Regions from separate parts of the Phormidesmis sp. 146-12 genome, predicted to be linked through region 1. Evidence: predicted binding sites of a transcription regulator. Region 1 holds the regulator's gene; each other region holds the start of a gene.
The links. Region 1 encodes NtcA, which controls nitrogen genes in cyanobacteria. Its sites were predicted from a motif close to TTTGTANNNNNNNNTACAAA; they were not measured.
Positions count from the first base shown of each region.

Region 2: glnA (type I glutamate--ammonia ligase) is a predicted target of NtcA. The motif match lies at 5,887-5,906, and genes of this name have one in related genera.
Region 3: ACKFKF_RS21075 (MSMEG_0572/Sll0783 family nitrogen starvation response protein) is a predicted target of NtcA. The motif match lies at 1,408-1,427, and genes of this name have one in related genera.

Region 1 is NZ_JBJPHS010000112.1:3,032-9,771, reverse strand. It holds gene ACKFKF_RS29000 (alpha/beta fold hydrolase) at 1-514, opposite strand, end outside; gene ACKFKF_RS28995 (hypothetical protein) at 606-1,103, opposite strand; tRNA gene ACKFKF_RS28990 (tRNA-Gly) at 1,258-1,329, shown strand; gene ntcA (global nitrogen regulator NtcA) at 1,845-2,516, shown strand; gene ACKFKF_RS28980 (hypothetical protein) at 2,576-3,049, opposite strand; gene ACKFKF_RS28975 (hypothetical protein) at 3,441-3,602, shown strand; gene ACKFKF_RS28970 (carbon-nitrogen hydrolase family protein) at 3,780-4,592, shown strand; gene ACKFKF_RS28965 (cation:proton antiporter) at 4,733-6,178, shown strand.
Region 2 is NZ_JBJPHS010000149.1:2,649-9,388, reverse strand. It holds gene ACKFKF_RS31840 (BamA/TamA family outer membrane protein) at 127-2,337, shown strand; tRNA gene ACKFKF_RS31835 (tRNA-Leu) at 2,495-2,575, shown strand; gene ACKFKF_RS31830 (class I SAM-dependent methyltransferase) at 2,874-3,989, opposite strand; gene glnA (type I glutamate--ammonia ligase) at 4,205-5,623, opposite strand; gene apcB (allophycocyanin subunit beta) at 6,185-6,697, shown strand.
Region 3 is NZ_JBJPHS010000054.1:35,384-42,123, forward strand. It holds gene ACKFKF_RS21070 (Nit6803 family nitrilase) at 1-645, opposite strand, end outside; gene ACKFKF_RS21075 (MSMEG_0572/Sll0783 family nitrogen starvation response protein) at 865-1,347, opposite strand; gene ACKFKF_RS21080 (MSMEG_0569 family flavin-dependent oxidoreductase) at 1,543-2,820, opposite strand; gene sipA (regulatory protein SipA) at 3,133-3,348, shown strand; gene ACKFKF_RS21090 (N-acetylmannosamine-6-phosphate 2-epimerase) at 3,447-4,151, opposite strand; gene ACKFKF_RS21095 (MBL fold metallo-hydrolase) at 4,428-5,255, shown strand; gene ACKFKF_RS21100 (2Fe-2S iron-sulfur cluster-binding protein) at 5,299-5,538, opposite strand; gene cobQ (cobyric acid synthase CobQ) at 5,923-6,740, opposite strand, start outside.

The DNA.
Region 1 (6,740 bases):
GGACGCGATCGAAGAGCCATGGCCCAAACGCTTGAGAACTCACAACTTTTGAGAAAGTACCCATGATCATCCGCAATGGCAGATTTAACTCTTCAGGTCGGTGATTGAGTCCTCCAGCAGGATTGAGCAACACGCCCCCAGCCGAGATTTCGGGATGTTCGGCTAACAGCATCAGACAGAGCAAGCCGCCGATCGAGTTACCGACAAATACGGTAGGCTGCTGAATCTTGGCGGCCCAAAAGTCGCGGATCAACTCGACCCAAAGCTCCAGGTTATAGTCCAATTCAGGCTTTGAGGAACCGCCAAACCCCAGCAGATCGAGAGCAAACACCTGGTAGCCAGCCTCAGCGAGAACGGGAATATTTTTGCGCCAGTGTCCGATTGAGGCCCCAAATCCATGAATTAATACCAAAGGCTGGCCTGTCCCCATAGACACATAGCGAATCTGATGCCCTTGCCATTCCCAAGTTTGTCGCTCAAAAGTTGCTGGAGTCGGAAGTTGCTCTACTGTCACGGTTCGTTTTGTGAAGTTTTCTTAAGACTTCTCCATCATAATATTTCACGTCTAAATTTTCAGCGTCCAGCGCGTTCTGAGTTAAAGCCACCTACTTTCCTGATTTCTTTAGCTCTGATGGCGACTGGAGCGCCTGGTCAAGAACAACGCGAGCGGTCTCGGCTTGAGAACGAGCTTCTCGGTAGCGCATGTTGGTCTGAGCATAGGTTTTGAGAACCTTGAAGCCTTCTTTGAGGCTGTTGATTTCTTCTTCGCTGACTAGCTCATCCGTAAAGAGAATGTCGATTTGTTCGCGAACTTGCAGCGCTTCAGAGCGTGATTCTTGAGCCTTGAGTTTGAGGGTTGCCAGACTGCTAAGAACCTGAACGGCTTGATTGAGGGCATCTTCATCACTGGAAGCGATCGCGCCTTGATCTTTAATTTCGATAAAGTGCTGCGGCCCAAAGCCATCCGTTAGCTCGGTGGGCAGTTTGCCGTCATCCATTAGTTCCATCAGTTGATCCATTGCCTTCTCGCGAGCTTTGGCAGAATCCTTACCAGAGACCGTGAGAATGACTTCGGGACTTTGAGCAAGCGTGTATTGAACCATAAAAAGTAGGAGGTAAGGAGTATGGATGTTCTTTTTTCATCCTTCTACATCCTATATGCTGAGAAGCGATGCGATTTCCTGATTTCCGGCTTTTTGGTTTTTCAGGCTTGACATCTCTATGAGTATCTGCAATAGTAGAACTTGTCCGAATTTTGCGGGTATAGCTCAGTGGTAGAGCGTCACCTTGCCAAGGTGAATGTCGCGCGTTCGAATCGCGTTACCCGCTTTTTAATTAAAAATTTTTTAATCCCAGATTGATGAATTCTCAATGCAAGAGTTGAATGTCTTCGACTAAAAGGCAGCACCCTAAAAGTCTCTAGAGCTTTCGGTAAATTAAGCTCCTTGACGCTGGGTAATACCGCTCTTCAACACGGTCATCGTTCTGAAATCTTCAACTCACAACGTACTTTTTGACAAGCTTATTACTGAATTGATCTTTGAATCGATCTATTGATTAATCTATTGACTTCCAGCCTGATTAAAATGGGTAACAGATCTTAAAAATCTTCAGATGAACGACGAATTTAAGCTCAAACCTTAAGCAATTGTTAGAGACTTAGCTCAATTCCTGCAAAAATTCAACTACCTGGCAGAATAGTGTAGTATCGAGCACAAAAACTGCTTGAAGAGTAAGTTTAAGTGTTCTAAAGTCATCAATCTCTTACAGATCATCTGACAGCTAAGTAAAAACTGTTGCCAGGTCAATCAAGAGAGTTTAGGAGCACGAGTTCGACAAGGAACATGGTAGTGACCAAAGAGCGACCACTTGCAGCATTATTTCGCCAGATTGGGGGCGGTGCCTTTCCACCTGTCGTTGAGACGTTTGAGCGAGGCAAAACGATCTTCTTTCCAGGCGACCCCGCAGAACGAGTTTATTTTTTAGTCAAAGGTGCCGTCAAGCTTTCGAGAGTCTATGAGGCGGGTGAGGAGATTACGGTTGCCTTACTGCGAGAAAACAGCGTGTTTGGGGTGCTGTCATTGATCACCGGGCAACGCGCCGATCGCTTTTATCATGCGGTTGCATTCACATCAGTTGAGTTGCTGTCTGTTCAAATTGAGCAGGTTGAAAAAGCACTCAAAGACAACCCTGAACTCTGTCTGCTGATGCTGCGAGGGCTGTCGTCTCGAATTCTACAAACCGAAATGATGATCGAAACGTTGGCGCATCGAGATATGGGGTCGCGTCTGGTGAGTTTCTTGCTGATTCTCTGTCGCGATTTTGGACTGCCCAGTCAAGAAGGGATCACGATCGACCTCAAGCTGTCTCATCAAGCCATTGCAGAAGCGATCGGCTCAACGCGGGTGACCGTGACTCGTCTGCTGGGAGACTTGCGACAGGACAAAATGATCTCTATTCACAAAAAGAAGATCACCGTCCACAATCCAGTCACCTTGAGTCAGCAGTTTACCTGATCGCTAGCCAGTCGGCGAAGCCTGAAGGCGTACAAATTTCAGGCTTCACACCTCGCCTATTACCAATCGTCTTCTCTAAATAGAAATTGACCTTCTGAATTGAGGTAGGGTGACTTCCAGCGGGTCAATTCTTTATCAGGGCAGATGTCTAGTCCTTCTCCCACGCCGTAGGGGTGCATTCCGCAGACTAGCACGTTGCCGTTGTAGGCTTGCCCATGATAGTGACGACAGCCGACACAGATGGGGTGTTGGTTGAGCAGCGGTTCTACAGTTTGCATCATCGGTTGGGCAGCTTCTCCGACCATGCCTTCAAACCCAAAATAGGCTTCTAAAACGGGGTTGACTAGCTCATTAATGTATTGGTCAATCTCATCTGTAAAGGTATTTTGTGCCTGTGCCGAAAGCTCGTCAGAAAGCTCTACAAACACGTTGACCACTTCTGTCACTTCTCTCGACACTTCAACAAAGAAGCCTTCGATGTGATCCGCGATCGTTTCTAACAGTTCAGAAAAATCTTTTTGCCACTCTTCCATAAGGTTCTCACCGGGGTTGCGTTCCAAAAGGGATGGATGATTGAGCGTTGATTCCCTTGTGTGAGGCTGCGCTAGATGGCTAAAGATTCCTACCATCAAAGGGTTCTATCCAAGGGAATAGCTTCGCTATCATAGCGCAAACTTTTATGGTTCAATCCGGTCAAAAAGAAGGCGATCGCTTTCTGATTTTGCGATTCTCACTAGCCCAAACGCATTGAGAAGATTCAGTGATTTCAGAAGATTTGCAAAAGACTATAAATCAAAAAGTTTCTTCATATGTTCACAACAATTATGCAACAGATTACGCGACAGAAATGCTGCTATCGCTAGAGGCATTGAGTTAGCTCTCTTGATTAGACTGAGCCTGATTCTAAATTGGGAGACGCTCGTTGTGAACAATTCGATCGTGATGATTTTACTCTTGGGGCTGCTGCTGATGATGCTGATTGCTCCTTTTTCAGCGCTATCTCTGGTGATGCTGGTAGTGTTGGTTTCAGCGATCGGCTGGACAGGTTGGCAGCTAATCCGGACGTTGGTCAAAGGAGACGCTTAACTCAAAACAAAAAGCAGGGATCAATGGGTTTTCTGTGGCTTTAAAGTATGAATAGGTCGAGAGTCTCGATCGCCTGATGCTTTTGTTAGATGACATCTGCAAAATTTTCTTGCAATTAGGGGACGGCTCAAGATCTAAAATGCTTTTTCTACCTACCCGTTATTTTGAGCTAAACCCATGAAGTCTTACCTGGCTGCTGCAATTCAAATGAACAGTCTGCCCGATTTACACAAGAATCTGGCGCAGGCAGAAGAACTAATCGATCTCGCGGTGCGTCGAGGAGCGGAACTGGTTGGGTTGCCAGAAAACTTTTCTTTTTTGGGAGACGAGCAGGCAAAACTAGCCCAGTCTGAGGAAATTGCTCAAGAGAGCGAAAAGTTTCTCAAAACAATGGCGCAGCGTTTTCAAGTCACGATTTTGGGCGGCGGTTACCCTGTCCCGGTTGGCAACGGTAAAGTCTACAACACCGCTTTGCTGGTCGCCCCCAATGGTCAGGAAATCGCTCGCTATGAAAAAGTACATCTTTTTGATGTCAATTTGCCCGACGGCAACACGTATCGCGAGTCGTCGATGGTCGTTGCTGGCTTGAGAATGCCGCCCGTCTACCCGACCAAAGAGCTAGGCAACCTGGGGCTGTCAGTCTGCTATGACGTGCGATTTCCAGAAATATATCGTCAACTATCACAGATGGGAGCAGAGGTGTTGTTTGTCCCCGCAGCGTTTACGGCACACACGGGCAAAGATCACTGGCAGGTTTTGCTACAGGCGAGAGCGATCGAGAATACCTGTTATGTGATTGCCCCCGCTCAAACCGGACGACACAATACGCTGCGTCAATCCCACGGTCACGCCATGATTGTTGACCCCTGGGGCGTGATTTTGGCAGATGCAGGCGACACACCAGGAGTAGCGATCGCGGCGATCGAACCCGCCCGTCTCGAACAAGTCCGCCGCCAAATGCCCTCTCTCCAACACCGAGTCTTTGTCTAGAGCGATGAAGGCTTTTGACTGAGTTCTGACTGAGTTTTGAATTTCTCGCTCACTCCTCACTCCTCACCCCTCACTCCCCACTCCCCACTCCACAATGTAAAGAAGCTTGTACCATTGGAAGGGACGATTTTGAGTGAACCATGATCGATCCCTTCGCCTGGATAACGGCTTCTATTTACGATTCTGTTTTTGTCATCCCTCCGATTTTGGCGACTGCCGCCGAGACTGAAAATCCTTCTCTCGTGCTGGCAGGCGTGCTGTTGAGTTTGGTCGCTGTCTATCTAGCCAGCAAACTTGGGGGAGAAATTTGCGCCCGCATTGATCTGCCTCCGGTGTTGGGAGAGTTGGTCGGAGGAGTCGCGATCGGGGTTTCTGCCCTCCATCTTTTAGTGTTTTCAACCGGAGGAAGCGACGCGAGTGGATCTCTGATCATGCAAATGCTTCAGATGTCGGCTCACGTCAGTCCTGCTGAGTTAAATGCTACCTTTGCTGCCCAGAGTGAAGTAATTTCGGTGTTGGCAGAGATTGGCGTTGTGATTTTGCTGTTTGAGATTGGGCTAGAGTCAGATCTCAAAGAATTGCTGAGAGTGGGCCCACAGGCGGCGATCGTGGCCTGCGTTGGGGTGGCGCTGCCGTTTGCAATGGGGACAGCGGGATTGATGACGATTTTTGCGGTTCCAGCAGTTCCAGCGATTTTTGCGGGGGCGGCTCTGACGGCGACCAGCATTGGCATTACAGCGAGAGTCTTGTCTGAGCTTCAGCGGCTCAGTTCTAAAGAAGGTCAAATCATTGTTGGGGCGGCTGTCTTAGACGATGTGCTGGGGATTATTGTGCTGGCGGTGGTTGCAGGATTAGCTAAAACAGGCGAAGTGCAGGTAGGCAACATTGTCTATCTGATCATCAGTGCAGCAGTCTTTTTGGTCGGGAGTCTCTGGCTGGGACTGTTGCTCAATCCGTTTTTGATCTCGCTGATTAACGAATTGAGAACTCGCGGACAGTTGTTAATTGTCTCCCTGGTTTTTGCGTTTTTGCTGTCTTACATTGCAGTCGTGATTCAGCTTGAGGCGATTTTGGGTGCGTTTGCGGCGGGGCTAATTTTAGCCGACACCGAGAAGCGCAAAGAACTGAGAGAACAGGTCGAACCGATCGCCGATATGTTGGTGCCAATCTTCTTTGTTGTCGTCGGTGCCCGCACAGATGTGAGCGTCTTGAATCCGTTTGTCGCCAGCAATCGGGAAGGCTTGATCATGGCGACCTTTCTCATCATCGTGGCGATCGCAGGCAAGGTCGTGACGGGCTTTACGCTGTGGGGTCAGCCAGACTTAAACAAACTGGCGATCGGCGTGGGGATGATTCCGCGAGGCGAAGTGGGGCTAGTGTTTGCGGCGATTGGGGCGACTAGCGGCGTGTTGTCGGAGTCATTGCAGGCGGCGATCGTGGTCATGGTGATTTTCACCACATTTATTGCACCTCCCCTGCTGCGCGTCGTGTTTTCTAAAGATGCGTCTTCAGAAGGCTTGACGGGCGAAGTTTCGGCGGTTGAAGGGCTGATCGAAGATGCGGTGGGTGATCGTCCACAGTCCTGATATGTGAAACTAGTCGGCGATCGCTTGCGTAAAGATACGGACAGGCGATCGCCGAAAAAATATATTCCAAAGAAGGCAACTATATTAGAATGCTGTAGCCTAAATCTAAGTTCACAAACGGGATAGATAGGCGGTCATACTAACTGGCAGGCGTTTAAAAATTTCATGCTGAGGGATTACTCTGCTCAAAATTCTATAAATACTTTCCGAAACTTGAGAACGGAGATCTGCGTCTGCCAAATTCAAGGGTGCAAAAGATTCTACTGAATAAAGCAGAATTTTCCAGAAAAGAGGGGACGATCGGAGAAGACTAAATAGGCAACGACGGCAAAATAGAAGTCAAAAAGATTGGGCTTTAGATCTGATTGGATGTTTACTATCGAACTTCTTTGCGAAATGATCCAAAACCTCAAGCGGTTGGTCTAAAGTCCAGTGTCTAATGTTTAATAGTCTGCGTCTGATGGTGATTCAATTTAACGGCGGGGTTAAGGTTTTTTCTGGCCCGGCCCTTTCTTGTCTGCTTGAAAATGTGCTTAATCATAGGAACTGTGGTGATTTTCTA
Region 2 (6,740 bases), on a different contig from region 1:
ATTGGTGATAGTCCCGATCGCTAAATTAGCCGCTCAAACCCTTCATTTTGGACTATAAATATCTCACTTCCTCCCTCCTCCCTCCTCGCGAATGCGGGGCAAAGCCCTCCCTCATCCTTCACCCCCATGCGTTTCCCTACCGTTGCCGCCTGTACCCTTGCTGCTCTTTCTGCTTGGGATGTCTCACAACCTGCCAATGCCAACGTTCCCGAAGCTGCAAATTTGGCTAACGGAGCGGTATCAGACGTAGTTGTCCCGACTGAAGGGGGAGCCTCTGTTCGGGTACAAGCGATCGCACCTCCGGAAACGATCGTCTCTCAGCAATTCTCAGAAACGGCTCCTCAAACCACCTCAGCAACCGGGCAACCCGGAGATCGGTCTGCTCAATATTATCAGGACTATCAAATTCCCACGACAGAAACCGCTCAGACATCCCCAAATTCGCCCTCGGCTCAAACTCAACCTTCGATCAATCCGCCCCCAGTTCAGCCCAGTTCTCAACCTTCGATTAACCAGCCGACCTGGATTGTTCCTCAAGCCCCAGCGCCGTCGAATCCTCCCGTTCGCAATGCGCCTCAGCCCACGTCTGATCTGGTGGTGACGGCAACCGACGTGCAAATCACAGGCGCAAATACCGAACTTCAACAGGTGATTCGCAGTAATATTCGTACCCAACCAGGCGGAACAACCAGCAATAGTCAGCTTCAGCAAGATGTCGCCGCCATTTTAAACACGGGATTATTTGCCAATGCGAGTGTAAACAGTCGGCCGAATTCCAATGGGTTGAGTGTGACGTTTCAAGTCCAACCGATCGTCGTTCGTTCTCTCCAACTTGTCGGCGCGCAGAGCCTCACTCCCGCGATCGCCAACGACTTTCTCAAAGCTCAACTGGGCGCGATCGTCAGTCCCGCTGCTCTCAATCAAGGCGCAAACCAAATTAATCAGTGGTACGCCAAGAATGGATTTAATCTGGCGCGAGTAGTGGCGGTTTCTCCGAGTCGAGACGGCGTAGTGACGATCGAAGTGGCAGAAGGCACGATCGGCGAGATCAAAGTCCAATTTACCGATGAGCAGGGCAAAACTGTTGACGAAAAAGGCGAACCGATTCGCGGTAGAACTCAAGAAAGCTTTATCAAGCAGCAGTTGCAGACTCGTCCGGGGCAAATTTTTAGAGAAGACGTGGCTCGCCAAGATTTACAACGGCTCGTCAACACAGGCTTGTTTAGCAATGCGCGAGTCGATCTCCAAGGCGATGCCCGCAAGCTGGATGTTGTCTATGTTGTGACCGAAGCCCGCAGTCGATCGGCTAACCTGAGTGGCGGATTCAATGATGATTTGGGCATCTATGGCAGTGTCAACTACAGCGATCGCAACGTTGGCGGCATCGGACAAACGATCAGCGGTAACGTTCTAGCTGGGACGAAGGATGTACAGTTCGACGGTCGCTTTGTCAGCCCATACCGCTCGACTGAACCTGACAAACTGGGCTACAGCGCCAACTTTTTCCGACGACGAGGCATTTCTCGTGTGTTTGACGACGATGAGAGCAAACTGGCCAACGGCGATCGAGCGCGAGAAGGTCGATTTGGCGGCGGCGTTGAGGTCAATCGTCCCCTGGGCAATAACTGGAACGGCTCACTAGGACTCAATTACACCCGCGTTAGTTTACGAGATGCTGCTGGTGATGTGACAAGGCGCGATCGTGATGGCAGTCCGCTTTCGTTTAGTGGAACGGGCATTGACGACCTGGTGACGGTCGGATTCAACGCGACCCGCGACTTGCGCGACAACACCATCAACCCCACTCAAGGATCGCTATTGACGCTGAGTACTGAGCAGTCGTTACCGATCGGTCAGGGCAACATTCTTTCTAATCGTCTGCAAGCCAACTACACCGAGTACCGACCCGTCAATCTGTTGAACTCAATGCAAACTCAAAAGCAGCCAGAAGTTCTCGCTTTTAATGTGCAGGCGGGGACGACGATCGGCGATTTGCCTCCCTACAACGCCTTTACGCTGGGCGGGCCTAATTCAGTTCGGGGTTACGGTGGCAGCGAAGTGGGTATTGGTCGCAGTTACCTATTAGCTTCGGCAGAATATCGCTTTCCGATTTACCGAATTGTCGGCGGTGCCCTGTTTGCTGATTTTGCCTCTGATTTGGGGTCAGCTAAGGGCGTTTTGGGCGAACCGGGGGTTGATCGTAACCGTCCGGGAGCCGGATTTGGCATTGGTGCAGGACTCCGACTAAACTCTCCTCTAGGAATTATTCGAGCCGATTTTGGGGTGAATGATCAAGGGGCAACTCGACTTCAATTTGGAGTGGGTCAAAAATTCTAATTCACCTGGGTTTTGTCTCAAGTTACTTCTGAAACTTCTGATAAAACAATCAATCTCTAAACTCCGCGCTTCAAAGCTCCATTCTTTTGTTATGCTAGTTAAGGCTTAAGTCAACCTCAATCAAACGGCTTTTGCTCTGGTGATCAAACCAGCTTATGCGGATGTGGCGGAATTGGTATACGCGCACGCTTGAGGTGCGTGTGGCTTTGCCTTGCGAGTTCGAGTCTCGCCATCCGCATCAAAAAAAGGGCACTTCGCGATGAGGTGCCTTTTCTTTTTGGAAGTTTTGGAGTCAGGAGGAGAAGCAACCTCACTTCCTAGCTCCCAAGCAAGCTGATTAAAAATTGGTTCGACAAGATTTTTTCGGTGCAGTGGTCAAGTCGTCTGCCTCCATGCTGCCAATTCTGACGTGAATTCGATGAAATCCTTCGCTGTCGTTACAAATTAAGGCAGACCCAAAATCCCTCACGAGTGGGGAATTTATGGGGCTGCCGAATTGACCACCGCAGCGAGAGATTTCATCAAATTCGCGTCAACTAAACCTCTAACGGAATTTGTGTCTGCTCGGAATCTTGACGGATTTGCTCAGTCTCACCGGGCTTGTGGGCAATCAAATATTTGCTCATAAAGTGAACCTGCGTCGAAACGTCTGAGAAGCCCGCATCTTGAAGCCGTTTTACTAAGTCATCCGTTGTGTAGTGACGGTAGTAAGGCTCATGGAACGTGGTCGCAAACCCATCCATTAAAGGAGCCATTTCGGATGAGTCGCTGGCTTGGATCGAGTCACAAATCACAAACGTTCCACCCGGCTTAATCACTCGAAAGCATTCATTGATCACATTCTGGCGCGCCTGTGGGGGCAGTTCGTGAAATAGAAAAACGCAGGTAATTGCATGGAAGTAGTGATCCAGATAAGGCAACTCTTCTGCATTCGACTGAAGCAACTGCGGCAACTCACCCGGATTTTGGGACAGCATTTGATTGGCTTTACGCAAATAAGCTGGAGACAAATCCACTCCATATAGAGAAACTTTGGGCAACATACCACGCAGCATTTTAAGCGTCCGCCCTGTTCCACAAGCCACATCCAACACTTTGATCTGACGCGGGTCAATCGAGCTAAAGGTTTGCAATCCCTGCTTTAAGGGAGCCAGCACCCGTCGCCGCATGGCATCCGCCGTCCCATTAAACAACAACTCCACCTGCAAGTCATACAGGTTGGCCGACATATCACTCAGATAGCCGTCTGTCTGATGATGAAAGTTTTGCACATAGTAGCTGGGATAGCCACTCGTCTCGACTTGAGGTGAAAACTCCTGGTGACGCTTCTGGTTAGCCCGATCCCAAATCTGGGGCATATCCAACCAAACAGACGGGTAAAACCGGAAAAAGTCTTCCCAGGGGTTGTCAAACAAAATGCTATCGGGATACACCCCATTTTCGGCATCCTGCCAGTCGGCTTCAAGCACTCGATTAAAGCGCTGCTGAATGTTGAGCAGCAAATCAGCAGAAATGGGAGTCGTTTTCTTTTCGGAGGGAGCGGGGTCAACGAGCTTTAGAATTTGCATACTGAGGGCTTTGTGTGCCAATCCAAAGTAGCTTTTGCCCTGAGAAAAAGTTTGATATGCCAGCTTTGTCAACGTTTCAGGCATGGTAGGTTGGGAAACATTAATCAACTATGTGAATAAGTGTAACGAATAGGATGAGAGAGTTTCACCCCCGATCGACAGATTTTCCAGTACTTTTACTCTTCTCAAATCCAAGTCAATACAACCGATTTATTTTGCCAACAAAAAAGCGACGATCAACTTAAATTTCGATCGCCGCTCAAAACAGATTCACCCAATCCCGCCTGAACAGTCACTTACTAACAGTCATAGTAAAGCGCAAACTCATACGGATGAGGACGAATGCTCATGGGAATGACTTCACGATCTAGCTTGTAGCTAATCCAGCTTTCGATAAAGTCCTCGGTAAACACGCCACCCGTCGTTAAGAACTCGTGGTCTTTCTCCAGATTTTTGAGAACTTCTGCGAGAGAACCCGGTGTCGAAGGAACCTTTGCTAACTCTTCGGGGCTGAGTTCGTAAATATCTACATCCAACGGTTCACCCGGATCGATCTGATTCTTGATGCCGTCAATTCCTGCACAGAGCATCGCCGCAAACGCTAAATAAGGATTCGCCGTCGCATCGGGACAACGGAATTCTAAACGCTTGGCTTTGGGGTTGCCACCAGACAGCGGAATCCGCACCGAAGCAGAACGGTTACCTTGAGAGTAAGCCAGGTTAACCGGAGCCTCAAAGCCTGGAACTAACCGCTTGTAAGAATTGGTCGTGGGGTTGGTAAATGCCAGCAGAGAAGGCGCGTGCTTGAGAATGCCGCCGATGTACCAGAGAGCATTTTGGCTCAGACTTGCGTATCCGTCGCCAAAGAAAGTGGGCTGTCCGTCTTTCCAGATCGATTGGTGACAGTGCATTCCCGATCCGTTGTCGCCAAAGATCGGCTTGGGCATAAATGTCGTGGTCTTGCCGTACTTTTTGGCCACGTTTTTGATGCAGTATTTGTAGGTCATCAGCCAGTCAGCCGCTTGTACTAGCTCACCGAACTTAAAGCCCAACTCGCACTGTCCGCCCGTCGCAACTTCGTGGTGATGCTTCTCGATCGGCACCCCGCACTTCAACATCGTCAATAGCATCTCAGTCCGCATGTCATGAGAGGTGTCGGTCGGCGCGACAGGAAAGTAGCCTTCTTTGTTGCGAGGCTTATACGCTAAGTTGCCGCCCGGTTCTTGACGACCAGAGTTCCATACGCCTTCGACGCTATCGACGTGGTAGTAGCCTTCATGCTGATTTTGGTCGTAGCGAACGTCATCAAAAATGAAAAATTCTGCTTCTGGGCCAAAAAAGGCCATATCGCCAATCCCTGTGGATTTGAGATAGTCGAGGGCTTTTTGGGCGATCGATCTCGGATCGCGGCTGTAGGGCTGCCCGGTGCGAGGCTCCCGAATGCTGCAAATCATGCTCAGGGTCGGTTCTTCCATAAAAGGATCGATCCAGGCAGTGTTGGGGTCGGGCACCATCGCCATGTCTGACTCGTTAATCGATTTCCAACCCCGGATGCTCGATCCGTCAAACGGCACGCCTTCGGTAAAGCTGCTTTCGTCAATTTGATCTTGATACAGCGTCAAGTGCTGCCAAATACCTGGCGTGTCGATAAATTTTAGATCGATCAGTTGGATGTTCTCGTCTTTGATCTTTGCCAGGATTTCCTGCGGGGTTGCCATGAATGACTCCTTAATTCGTGTCTTGCGTTGCGAGAGCGTTGGGGTTGAAAACTTAGATTTGGGAAACCTTCCGAATGTCTCAGATTAAAGAAGCACTGCCTTAACCTGCAACCCTGTGGAGAGATTCATTCAGAATTTTCTTAAGTCCATTTTCTTTACGCTAGAAACTAGTCGTCTAGCGGCTGGAATTTGCGGCTTTGGCAAGGATTCTAGCGCCAGAGTTCTAGTTACCTGCATCATGGTAGAAAGAGGCTTACAGGGATTTTGTATCCTTCGTTACAAAAAACTGAGGATTCTATAGAATTAAACTCAGATTAAGGATTACAAATGCTACCGGAGAAAAGTCTCAGTAGGGTGGTTTCGTTCTAAGCGATGTTAAGCAATGTAAAAATTCTTAAATAGATGCTTCACGATCGTCCCCTCCATAAAATTAGGCTCAACCCCACGTGGTAGACTTTTCCTTAAATTCCATAGACGGTGAGCGATCGACGAATCGCTGTAGGTCGGCGCTCTCAAGTTTATTTTGTCAAGGTTTACAGGGATTATAGGGAGAAAAATTTCATGCGGGACGCAGTAACAAGCCTGATTAGAAACTACGATGTGACGGGTCGCTACCTCGATCGCAACGCCATTGATAGCCTGAAAACCTACTTTGACACGGGGATGGGGCGAGTGCAGGCCGCTGCTGTGATCAACTCAAATGCGGCGGCGATCGTCAAACAAGCTGGCTCAAGACTCTTTGAAGAACTCCCTGAACTGATCCGCCCCGGTGGAAACGCTTATACGACTCGTCGCTACGCCGCTTGTCTGCGAGACATGGATTATTACCTGCGCTATGCCACGTATGCTCTGGTCGCGGGTGATACCGATGTATTGGATGAGCGTGTTTTAGAAGGTCTGCGGGAAACGTACAATTCCCTCGGCGTGCCCTGCGGGCCAACAGTGCGCGGCATTCAGATCATGAAGGAGATCGTGAAAGAGCAGGTGTCTGCGGCGACGGGCGTTGAGAAGCCAGATTTTGTCGATCAGCCGTTTGATTATATGTCTCGTGAGTTGGGCGAGAAGGATCTCTAGGGAAGGGATGAGGGAGGGCTTTGCCCCGCATTCGCGAGGAGGG
Region 3 (6,740 bases), on a different contig from region 1:
GTTGATTACAAAACACCCCGCTTCTAATGCATGATGGCGAATCGTCACCTCAATCTGGTCTGCAAAAATCTGCCCCACCATTGACCCTGGAAACTGAGCGCAATGAATTTGCTCATGTTGAGCCATCAGCGCAAATCGAGCCAGCGGATTGTAATGTTCCCAGCAGGCCAGGGCACCGAGTTTACCGATCGCACTTTGCACCACTTTTAGCCCTGATCCGTCTCCCTGCCCCCAGACCATCCGCTCGTGATAGGTGGGCGTAATTTTGCGGCGTTTGAGCAACAAAGAACCATCCGCATCAAAAATCAATTGTGTGTTGTAGAGCGATCCGTTATCTCGTTCAGTTACACCCAAAACGACAACCATCTGATGCGATCGCGCCGCCCGACTTACCGCCTCCGTTGTCACACTCGGAACTTCTACCGCTTCTTGATAAAGCCGCATGTGTTCTTTGCCCATCAAAACCGGAGGCTGAACGAAGGAAAAGTAAGGATAGTAAGGAACAACCGTTTCGGGAAAAACAATCAACTGTACGCCCTGTTTGGCGGCATCGTCGATCGCATTCAATACCTTCTCGATCGTTCCTTCTCGACTAAACAACACAGGACTGATCTGCACCGCCGCCGCTCGGACAATGGGTAACATATTCACGCCTCATTAACGTCTCGATCGGGTTTCTCGTGTCGTCTAGCGCTTCTGCCCCCCAACCCCCCTTATTGGGCGACTTTAAGACAAGAATTTTGGTTCAAAGTGGTCAGCAGGAACTAGATTCAAAGTCCTCTACTCGTGAGAAATTTAGGGGGCACCCGAATCTGAAACCAAGTGAAGATTTTCGGTGGAGATTTTCGACCAAGCTTGAGGTTTTTACAGTGTCCAGGTGTCCAAAATAAACGCGCCATCTTTGCGATGCAACAACACCAGATCCAAGACATCAAGCGGACTAATTGGACGAATCCCCTCAATCAATGAAGGTTCACCGTGACCATAGAGTGCTTGCAAAGCAAAGCGACAGGCGTAGACTTTGCCACCTTCAGACATGAACTTGCTGAGTTGATTGTTGAAGTTTTGGTGTCCCGGAAACGCTTCGTCGCCAATCTTGGGAAAGCCACGCTGTACGCCCAAAGTCACCCCCGGACCGTATAGCAAAATCGACGTTTCAAACCCTTTACGCAGTAGACGAGTCGCTTGCAGCAGATTGACAAATCCGATCGACCCCTCAAATGCCACTGTGTGAAAGGTCACTAACGCCTTCTCGCCCGGTTCTGCTTTGACATCTGGAAAAACTTTCTCCTCGTAGTCGACAAAGAAATCACCCGCTTGATGGGCAGGAGTCGTTACTTCAGGCATATTCCCTCATCTCTAACAAACTGATTGTGATGCAAGATTAATGGCTGATTCAAACAAAACTTTGTATCTGGGAATACGAAAAAATTAGGTCTAACGATATGACCAGGAATGGAAAGAATAATCGTCAGAACGATCGCAATCCTTCTCAGATAACCTGTCTAAATCAATAGGTGAGCTGCCATTCAGTCATCACGACTACGAACCGATCAGAAATTCGTTCACGACACTCCACGTACTCGGATCGGAAACTCTCTGTCTAGTGACAATGCGATCGGCGAGATAGTTAGCGTCTCGATCGATGCCCGAAAATCGAGCCGAACCCCAGGTATACAGCCACGGCAATCCCAAAAAAAACAGTCCTCGAATGCTAGTTACGCCTCGCTCATGTCCCGGATAACCCTTGCCATCAAAGACCGGAACTTCAATCCAGCTAAAGTCTGTTTGATAGCCTGTACACCAGACCACCGCTCCAATATTAGCTTGTTTGCAATTGAGGGTTAAATCTTCTATTTGAGGCTGCCAAACGGGTGTGTAAGGAGGATCTATAGGTGCCTGAATTTGCTGCTTTTCAATAAAGCCATCAATTGATTGTTTAATGCTTTCTGCAACTGCATCAGCTTGATCTAAATTGTGTTGTAAGTCAGACCAAAACTCTAGTTGTCCTTGATGAATTGTTTTTAACCGTCCATGTAGCTGCATTCCTTCTAAAGCAAACTGTCTAAGATCAATTTCACGTCCACCATCGCGCCCGGTGACATAGTGGTTGGCTTTTGTTCTCACCTTTTCTTTTTGAGGATGGTCGGCGATCGACAAGTCATAGTAACCCATCGCATCTAACCATTCGACCACATCTTTTCCTCGATATCGACGCGGCGATCGGGGCGCACCTCCGACACACAAATGCACTTGTTTACCTGCTAAATGCAAGTCTTCGGCAATTTGACAGCCTGACTGTCCGGTGCCCACGATGAGAATGGCTTTGTCAGGTAAAGACTCCGGATTTTTGTAAGTAGATGAATGAATTTGTACAATGTCTTGAGGCAGCCGTTCGGCAATTTTTGGCACTTTAGGAATATGGTAGCTGCCTGCTGCAATAACCACTTGATCTGCGGTAAAGTCTCCGATCGTCGTCGTCAATTCAAAATGAGCCTCACTTTGCCAAATTTTGGAGACCATCACTCCCTCTTTGACAGGGGGATTAAAGAATGCCGCATAACTTTCTAGATATTGAACAATCTGATCCTTTTGCATAAACCCATCGGGATCGTCGCCTGCGTAAGGATAGCCCGGAAGCTTGCATTGCCAATTGGGAGTCACGAGACAAAACGCATCCCAACGGCGCGATCGCCACTCATGTCCAATCTGATTTTTCTCAAAGACAAGATGATCAACGCCTCGCTCCTTTAGGCAATAGCTCATTGACAATCCCGCCTGACCCCCGCCGACAACCAGTACAGAATAGTGCGTTTTCATGGGCAAATTTGGATATCGGTGCTGCCAGAGTACGCGCTGATGAAGCGAGAGGTTTGTATTTCCGACTACGAAAGTTTCAAGTCTGATACTATGGGCAGGACTTACGATCGAACGCTAGAGAATTTTGGAGAAGTGCGATCGTCCCTCATCTAAATCGATAGGTCACAGAACGTGCAGAACGCTGCTAATTTTGCCACGATCAGATTACAGCAGTCCGTCCAGAACAAAGTGAAAGATGTTGACACCCCAAAACCAATAGAAGTATTTTTTTCATCCCTCATCCCTCATCCCTCATCCCTCCTTTAGGTTTATATGTCCAAAGAATTTACCGTCGGTGACAAAGTTCGCGTCCTGATCTTGCCGTCTTTTGTAAAAACAGCCGACCCGATGCCGATGCTGCGTCCTCCAAATGTGATTGCTTTAGGTGAAGAAGGAATTGTAGTCGATCGTCGTCCTGGTAACTATTGGGCGGTGCGGTTTGCTAGAGGCACTTATCTACTCGACAGCCAATACCTGGAAGGCTGCTAAGGCTCATGGATTTAATAAACTGGGTGAATTAATTTGCAGCTATGAGAACAAAATCTGCACAAGCTAAAACGCTGTATCCAGATTCTCCCTTCTTCGGTTTAACTGAGCCGTTCACTGATATGAAACACCTTTGATCGATACGCCTTCACCTGCAAATCGATCCCTGTAATCGCCGTTCCGACAACCACCGAAAATGCTCCTAGCTCGATCGCTTTCCTGGCCATCTCAGCCGACGCAATCCCCCCCTCACAGATAATCGGAACGTCTAACTCTTTAACCATCTGCTCCAATAAATCAAACCCTGGAGGCGTTAGATGTTTCGTCTGGGATGTGTAGCCATAGAGCGTCGTCCCCACCATATCGGCACCTGCTTTGACGGCAGCGATCGCCGCCTCCAGACTATCCACATCCGCCATCACGGGTTTCTCTAATTCGCTGTGAATGCGTTGAATCAGTTCTGTAATGGTTTCACCATCTGGACGATCGCGCAATGTGGCATCGATCGCGATCACATCGGCACCCGCTTGAGCGATCGCTTGGGCATGGTCAAACTGAGGCGTGATATAAACTTCAAATCCTGGAATTACCTGCTTCCACAATCCAATAATCGGACGGGAGACACGCTGCCTGACTGCTGCAACGTGAGCCGGAGTATCGATTCGCACCCCAGCCGCTCCTTGATTAACCGAAGCTTGCGCCATTGCTGCAATCACGATCGGTTCATGCATCGGCGAGTCTGCTGGAGCCTGACAAGAAATCACTAATCCGCCCAGGCTGTGAATTACACTAGAAAAATTACTCATAAAATTTATTCAGGGTCGATCGAAAGCATGATAGCAACAGAGCGACCTAGAATGGGCAGCGCCCCCTTGCGGTTAGCTCAAAGAGATCGTCTTCTCAAAAGTCAGTCACAAGTGAGTCATTCATCTCAGTCTGTTATTTGAAAAGAACGATAGGGAATTTTATGGGGGTGCCGTTGTAGTCTGATCAAGGGTCTCATCTACCAGCCTTTTTGCCAACCCCGGTCAAACCAGGCTCACCTCTCTCTAGCGCCAGCCGTCCCAAAAACCTTGTAAGCAATGAAGCTAATCTTTCTCGGATCAGGGTCTGCCTTCACCATTGGAGCAGACAACTATCAGTCAAACATGCTCCTGGTAGATGAGCGCAACAACAAACTTTTAATCGATTGTGGTTCAGATATTCGATTTTCTCTTCATGCTTTAGCCTATTCTCATCAAGATATTACAGACATTTATATTAGTCATTTGCACGGCGATCATGTTGGCGGATTAGAGTACGTCGGCTTTAGTACCAAATTTGATGCGCGGTGTCCCACGCCTAGACTTTATCTCAGCGAAGAACTGGCTGATGATCTCTGGGAACACACATTATCAGGAGGAATGCGATCGATTCAAGGAGATACGGCGACCTTAGACACTTATTTTGATGTGCAGAAAGTGCAGTCGAGCAGCTATTTCTTTTGGGAGAAAACGCGCTTTGATCTGGTGCCAACAATTCATATTCGAGGCAAAAAGACGATCGTTCCTAGCTATGGTTTGTTTTTTGAGGTCGATCGCACTAAAGTTTTTCTGACTACAGATTCTCAGTTTTGTCCTGATGTGATTGGTGATTATCTTGATCAAGCTGACATCATCTTTCACGATTGCGAAACGTCTCCCTTCAAGAGTACTGTTCACGCCCATTACGAAGATTTGGTTACTTTGCCAACAGCGATTAAACACAAAATGTGGCTCTATCATTATCAGCGTGGCAAACTGCCTAACGCTCAAAAAGATGGGTTTTGTGGATTTGTCAAACGGGGTCAGGTTTTTGATTTTGCCCGTCTCGAAACGCTGCGTGGTCGCCAAAAAATGATGTCACTGCTGCCTCAAGGACGACTTAAATAACACTCAGGCGATCGCACCCCAAACATCCATCGTCTAACTCACATTACCAGGTCGGATCTGAGAATAAATTGATGGTGAGGCTCGGTCGTCCGGGAGGCACTGATGAGATACAGCTACAAACGGTTTCTTCGTCATCGATCTCGACTTCACAGGCGTGACAAGACCCCATCAAGCACCCCGTCGGAATTGAAATGCCAGCCCGTTCGGCCACTTTGAGCAAAGGTTCACCTGGCTCGGCGGCGATCGTCACATCATCAGGTAAAAATCGGATGCTAACGCTCATGGCAAAATCTAAAAAATATCTAAACGAAGTTAAGTTTTTTGAGGATCAGCCCTTAGTGTATAAGACAAGGACAAACGGGTACGTTGCACCGAAAGGGTTAGGGACTAGAGCGCACTTCACTGAGTTGGGGTTGCGCTTGTTTTTTGGATGGGAGAAGATTTTAGATGTCGGACTCAATTAAGAAGTCTACTGTTTAACGTCCTAACGTCCACTATCTAACACCAATTTTTTGTGAAGTTGCATAGATGAGATTCCCCTGTCCCTCAAGAAAAAGGAACCGGATTCTTTTATTTTCTACTCTTTTTAAGGGGGGGGTAGGGAGATCAAAAGACGTGAAACTTTAGAGAGAATTGGTTTAACGCCCAATGTCTAACGTCCAGCCTTCTACGATAACACTGGCTTTAAGTCGAGATGAGGCTCGATCGCATCTGCAAGTTGATCTAGCATGAGTTCTCTTTGTTCTCGATAGTTGGCGACTCCTGTCGGCAGTGAGCCTAATCCGCGTTGTTGACGAAGCCGATTGAGCCAGGCACGTCGCCACGGCCCGTTGTCGAAAATGCCGTGCAGGTAGGTGCCCCAAACTGATTGCGATTCATCTACCAGACCCAAATTCTGATCGTCAAAGAGAAACTGAGTCCCTTCTGGCTCGATTAGCCGCGTCCGTCCCTGGTGAATTTCGTAGCCCGAAACGGGTAGCCCTTCCTGCGGAAAGTTAGAAGTGACATTGCGCTGACGGGCGACTTTTTGACCTGCAATTACGGTCTTGAGTGGCAATAGCCCCAATCCTCGATAACGACCTTCCTGCCCTTCAATGCCTTCAGGGTCGGCGAGAATTTTGCCCATCATTTGATAGCCGCCACAGATGCCGAGAATGGTTCCTCCGGCGGCGACGTAGTTTTGGATTTCTTCGGTCATGCCTGCTTTGTGTAGTGCAATCAGATCCGCGATCGTCGTCTTTGAGCCTGGAATAATCACCGCGTCTGGGTGACCCAGCCCTTGCTTGGGGTGAATATATTTCACATTAACGGTCGGTTCAGCTTCGAGCGGATCAAAGTCAGTAAAGTTAGAGATGCGCGGCAGCCGAATCACCCCGATCGTAATTTCTCCTTTGGTGTTGGCTTGACGATCAAGCAAGCTCAGTGAATCTTCTGCCGGAAACGCATTTTCGAGCCAGGGAATCACACCCACGACTGGAATACCCG